2 linked regions of the Saccharicrinis fermentans DSM 9555 = JCM 21142 genome follow. The protein of the gene in region 1 binds, or shares a complex with, the protein of each later gene. Links are inferred from orthologs where the notes say so. Each region holds a gene or a part of one and is shown in the gene's direction. Other genes may lie near its edges.

The links.
Region 2: the proteins of tsaE (region 1) and tsaD are in contact, whole or in part, in a crystal structure (PDB 6N9A), measured with the Thermotoga maritima proteins. The link is inferred for Saccharicrinis fermentans DSM 9555 = JCM 21142 from one-to-one orthologs. Residues at the interface, in WP_004082108.1 of Thermotoga maritima: Leu37, Gly38, Lys46, Lys57, Val59, Lys60, Ser61, Thr63, Phe64, Thr65, Leu66, Met67, Val69, Pro71, Tyr82, Arg83, Leu84, Asp86, Asp88, Phe89, Asp93, Ile128, Asp130, Glu131, Arg134; in WP_004082750.1 of Thermotoga maritima: Cys10, Asp11, Arg49, His50, Leu82, Gly84, Gly135, Gly136, Glu154, Thr155, Leu156, Asp157, Asp158, Ser159, Glu162, Asp165, Lys166, Arg169, Leu170, Tyr175, Lys213, Thr214, Leu217, Tyr218, Gln221, Arg222, Asn324.

Annotation. Positions count from the first base shown.
Region 1 is NZ_KI912107.1:5,243,208-5,246,139, forward strand. It holds tsaE (tRNA (adenosine(37)-N6)-threonylcarbamoyltransferase complex ATPase subunit type 1 TsaE), read left to right. Parts: upstream 1-1,219; coding sequence 1,220-1,645; downstream 1,646-2,932. Other genes in the region: porX (T9SS response regulator signal transducer PorX), read left to right, coding at 1-1,175; CYTFE_RS0121575 (AI-2E family transporter), read left to right, coding at 1,854-2,891. UniProt on the Escherichia coli protein: Required for the formation of a threonylcarbamoyl group on adenosine at position 37 (t(6)A37) in tRNAs that read codons beginning with adenine.
Region 2 is NZ_KI912107.1:354,899-357,763, forward strand. It holds tsaD (tRNA (adenosine(37)-N6)-threonylcarbamoyltransferase complex transferase subunit TsaD), read left to right. Parts: upstream 1-855; coding sequence 856-1,875; downstream 1,876-2,865. Other genes in the region: CYTFE_RS0101645 (translocation/assembly module TamB domain-containing protein), read right to left, coding at 1-685; CYTFE_RS0101655 (PqqD family protein), read left to right, coding at 2,000-2,290; CYTFE_RS0101660 (hypothetical protein), read left to right, coding at 2,327-2,542; CYTFE_RS24490 (hypothetical protein), read left to right, coding at 2,548-2,865.

The DNA of each region.
Region 1 (2,932 bases):
AGACGACGAGTACTTATCAAACGGAGTTCGGAAAGATTGGATTGAAGATAAATGATTCTTATAGCTTTGATGACTGGGTTGAGATATATAAACAATTGGTTTATTGGGAAATTGAACTGGAAGATACCAAAGGTGAGATGGATGAGGTGTTGAAAATGCAGAAGACTGAAGCCAATCATGCTTTTGTTAAGTTTATAAAACGCAACTATGTCAATTGGATCCAAGGGGACGATGATGAATTTCCACTAATGTCGCACCACTTTATGAAAAAAATTACCTTACCCTTGCTGGATAAAGGAGAGAAAGTGGTGATGCTGGTGATCGATAATTTTAGATTTGATCAATGGTTAATGCTCAAACAGGAGGTGCTGAATGGTTTTCGCTTGGAGGAAGAGGAAATCTATAGTAGTATTTTGCCTACTGCTACGCATTATGCTCGTAATAGCTTGTTTGCAGGACTAATGCCAGCACAAATAAAAAAAATGTATGGGCAGTATTGGATTGATGAGCATGAGGAGGGGAGTAAAAATCAGTTTGAAGAACAGTTGATAGGTACTTTCTTTGAGCGTTTTCGTAAACAGTATCGTTATTCGTATCTAAAGGTGAGTAATATTGATACAGGGAAGCAATTAATTGATAATTATGCCAATTTATTAAATGATGATTTGGCAGTGGTGGTGTTTAACTTTGTGGATATGCTATCACATGCACGTACAGAGAGTAAGATGATAAAGGAACTGGCCTATGATGAGTCGGCCTATCGTTCGCTCAGTCGATCGTGGTTTCTTCATTCGGTGATGAAAGAGCTACTGGATAAGTTGGAGCATGAAGATGTGAAGGTGATTATTACTACAGATCATGGCACTATTCGGGTGAAAAATCCCATTAAAGTAGTAGGAGACCGTACTACAACAACCAACTTGCGCTATAAACAAGGGAAAAATCTGAATTATAAAGCCAAGGAAGTATTTGAGCTTGTTAAACCAGAAGAAGTTCAATTACCCAAGGTAAATGTGTCAACAAGTTATATATTTGCAACCAATGAGGATTTTTTTGCTTATCCGAATAATTATAACCATTATGTGAGTTACTATAAGGATACTTTCCAGCATGGGGGAGTGTCTATGGAAGAAATGTTGATTCCATATGTGGTATTGTCACCAAAGAATCATTGAGTGATACTGGTCGCTCAAATAAAACAAATAGCAATTTTTAATTGATGAGTAAATTTTTAATTTCTTCACTAGATAGGATAAATGTTGTTGCAGAGGCTTTTTTGCAAGCGTATGCAGAGCCGGCAGTTTTTTGCTTTTATGGCAGCATGGGAGCTGGCAAAACAACTTTTATTCAAGCATTGTGTAAGCAGTTACAAGTGGTTGATGTGGTTAATAGTCCTTCTTTTTCCATTGTTAACGAGTATAATACAGTGGGTGATGATGTCATCTATCATTTTGATTTTTATCGTTTAAAAGAGGAAGAGGAAGCTTTTGATTTAGGCTATGAGGATTATTTCTACTCATCGCATTATTGCTTTGTGGAATGGCCCGAGAAAATAGCATCCTTGCTTCCCGAAAATAGATACGATGTGACCATCAGCGTTCTGGATGATGGGTCAAGAGAAATCAAAGTGAGTGCTTCGCAGTGAATTACTCTGAAATTTTATGCAAAATATGAATAGCTTATTGGCCCTAAGCAAATGATGCGCATTGGGTATGCCTATTTTTTCTTTTATTTTTTCAAAAAACGATTTTTATTGTCATTATATGAAACGAGCCATGAGAGTGATCTCTCACACAGGTGAATGATTATCACGGCGAGTTCCATATGACTATTAAGAAACAAATTATAAACATATGAAAGACCTAAAAACTACCAATACATTTTTATTGCTGATTGTTATTCCGCTTATGTTTTACCTGCTGAAGACACTCTCTTTTATCTTTGTGCCTTTGGTTTCTGCTATGTTTATTGCTCTGTTGCTATTGCCTTTGATGCGCTGGTTTGATAAAAAAAATGTGCCCAAATGGTTGAGCGTCTTTTTTGTTGTGTTACTACTGATCGCTGCATTTAAGTTTGCGGGTGAACTCATTAAATTGACCAGCAACGAAATTATGGCGGCTGATAACTTGTTTTTTGAAAAAGCAGAAACAAAATTGATCGACTTGGTTGTGATGATTGAAAATTTCTTTGGCGTTAATCGTATTAAAGGAGATAATGTTTTGCTGCATTACTTTAAAGGTGGTAACGTGATGGATAGTATTGGATTTTCGCTTGACTTTATTAGTAATCTACTGTCGGGTACCTTGATGACCGCCTTTTTTGTGGTATTGTTGCTTTCGGGTTCTGTTAATTTTGAGAAATTACTGAATAGTACCTTGATTAAAGTTCGTCATTCTTCCGTTAAAATATTCCGAAAGATTGAAAAGGATATTATTAAGTTCGTGATTGTTAAGTTTGCCATAAGTTTGCTAACTGGTGTTGGTTTTGGTCTGGCTTGTCTGGCTTTTGATGTTAGTTTTCCCATATTTTGGGGACTCTTTGCCTTTGTGATTAATTTTGTTCAAATGATTGGTTCTGTTATTTCAGTGGTATTGCTCTCCTTATTCGCTTTTGTTGAAATAGAACCCATGAGTACCCTTCTGTTTTTTGTGCTTGCGATAACTGCAGTCCAGGTATTGATGGGAGGGGTGTTGGAACCTGTTTTTATGGGCAAAACCTTTTCTGTGAATGTAATTACTATATTGGTTATGTTGATGTTTTGGGGATATATCTGGGGTATCCCCGGCCTTATATTGTCTATTCCTATTACCGTTTTTATTAAAATAATCCTGGATCAGTATCCTAGGTATCGGGTCATTACTGAATTAATGTCGGGTGGAAAGTCCTCATGAGGACCAGGGTAATGTTTGTTTTTGATGGACTGTGTTGAATT
Region 2 (2,865 bases), 4.9 Mb from region 1 along the record:
ATGTAATGCTGAATTTTTTTAGATTTATGAAGGACTGTTTGGCGATTAGAACAAAATTAGAAAGATGTAAACCAGAGGGTTTTATGTCAAAGGTGCCATTGGCTTCTTTGATAACGAGTCCGGACTGTTCATGTGCCGAGAAATTCTTGATGCGAAATGAAAAATGATCCTCTTCCATCTTTATCTTATCCACATATAAGTCCAAAGACGATACCTTTACGTGGTTTGTATTGAATTTAGACTTGGGTGTGGGAGCGTTTTGCCGTACAAAGGAAATAGCGCTGTTTTTTAGTTGGATGCCTTTTATGGCGTATTTCCAGTTGCTTTGCTTGCCCTGTCTGCTGCGAAGTGAGTCTAAAATAAATGAATAATTGTTACTGATAGAATCAGTGGTGATGCTTGTGTTAAGTTGATGGATGGAGATAGCTCCTAAGTAAACCCGCTTGTTAGCGAATACAATACTATCAATTGGAGCAACCAGTTGATCCAGGTATAGTAATGAGTCTTGTTGACTGTCTTTGATCAATACTTCATTTAAAACAAGTTTTTTTATGGGGTAAAAACGAACATTGCCGATGGATACCTCGGCTCCCAGATCATTAGATAGCCTTGTGGTCAGTATATTACCTATGGAGTTTTGGACGCTGGGAATCAGTACCACGAAATATAATAATATCGGGGACATTATCAGCGCAAGTAGGCAATAGAATAATATTTTAAAGGATTTTTTAATAGCTTTGTCGTTTAATTTGCAAAAATAGGTAAAAAGGTCTGAATTAATTACATTAATTAGGGCGAACAAGAAAAATATTGACAAATATTGTGCAAAAAAGAATGTTTATTAGCTAAAGTTTTATGAGTGTATATATTTTAGGAATAGAATCGTCATGTGATGATACTTCTGCGGCTGTGTTTAAAGACGAAACCATATTGTCGAATAGGGTGGCAAATCAGGATGTGCACAAGGATTTTGGGGGAGTGGTTCCTGAGTTGGCTTCGCGGGCACATCAGCAAAATATAATTCCAGTTGTAGATAAAGCATTAAAGGAATCGGGCGTGAAGGCCTGTGATATTGCGGCTGTGGCCTTTACCAGAGGTCCTGGTCTCATGGGGTCGCTTTTGGTGGGTACTTCCTTTGCCAAGGGCTTTGCCTTGGCGCACGATATTCCTCTGGTGGATGTGAATCACCTTCACGCCCATGTGCTGGCACATTTTATTAAAGAACCGGATCAGGATAATAAACATCCGGAGTTTCCATTCTTGTGTTTGTTAGTGTCAGGTGGTAATAGCCAGATTGTATTGGTGAAAGATTATATGAATATGGAAGTGATCGGACAAACCATCGACGATGCAGCCGGGGAAGCATTTGATAAATGTGCCAAGGTGATGGGTCTTCCATACCCGGGAGGACCATGGGTTGATAAGCTGGCAAAAGAAGGAGATCCCCATGCCTTTCAATTTGCGAAACCAAAGATAAAGAATTATGATTATAGTTTTAGTGGGTTGAAAACCTCATTTTTGTATTTTTTGAGAGACCGCATTAAAGAAGATCCAAATTTTATAGAGGCGCATAAAAAAGACCTGTGTGCATCCTTGCAACATACGATAGTGGAAATACTTTTGAATAAATTGGAGAAGGCGGCTGATGATTTGAATATAAGCCAAGTCGCCCTGGCAGGGGGTGTTTCTGCTAACTCAGGATTGCGCATTGGTCTTGAAAAATTGGCCGTTCGTAAAAACTGGATAACTTTTATACCTAAATTTGCGTACACCACAGACAATGCGGCAATGGTAGCCATATCAGGATATTATAAGTATCGAGCAGGGGATTTTGTGAATCATGATGCAGCTCCCTTTTCAAGAGTGGTGTTTTAGTCGCATTGATTTTGTTATTTAAACAGCATATAAGGTAGCTTTATCAAAGCAAACGTTATAGAAAGTTATAAAATAAGGATTGTTTGTTGTTTTTTATAATTTTGTGCAATAATTTGAGGTAATTATGGATGTATCGCTTGTATATCGGAAGAATGAGCGTTTTGTGGAGAAAGCGATTGGTGAAGAAAAAGTGTTGGTTCCGCTAACGGATAATGTGGCTGATATGAATAAGGTCTATAATTTAAACGAAGTGGCCTCGTTTATTTATGATGCCATAGATGGAGTGAAGTCTATGGCAGATTTGAAATCAGTATTGTTAGAAAATTACGAAGTGACTGAGGAAGTGGCTTTGAATGATATTAAGTATTTTATTACCGATATGGTTGATAAAGGTGTTTTATCCATAAAATCATAGTTGAGAATAGAATTTATGATGATGAAAGGGAAAAAATTGACAAAGAAAATATATTCAAAGCCCCAATTAGAGGTTGTTAATGTGGATCATGAGATCTCATTGGTGATGGCAAGTGTTCCGGACCCTGGAGAAGGAGGTGGAGGAGGTGATTTACCAAGTGCTAGTGCTGTGACATCCAGTCCGATTCCGGAATTTAATTCGTCTTCAGAAAGCAGTGTATTTGGAGGAAGTGCTCCGGACTATTCAAACTAGGATGGATGATGGTGGGTGAGCAGTGTTTTAGTGCGCAAATAGCAGACTTACATTTTACTTTCCAATGTCAAGATTCTCGAATTTTCTTGGATCGCCAAGGATCCATTCAAGCCTATTGCATAGATGGGGATGTTGAAAATTCTGATTATTTGTTTTCTTATGCTGTACGATCCGTTATCGATTTATTCGATTATCAACTTACCTTTAGGGGAGAACCCATCAGTAACGATTTTCTTAATTACAGTTGGTATGTGTATACCCTGGGTGAGAAGGTGGCCATACGGGTGGAATTTAAAGATCATTCTGAAATTAAAAGTGTGTTA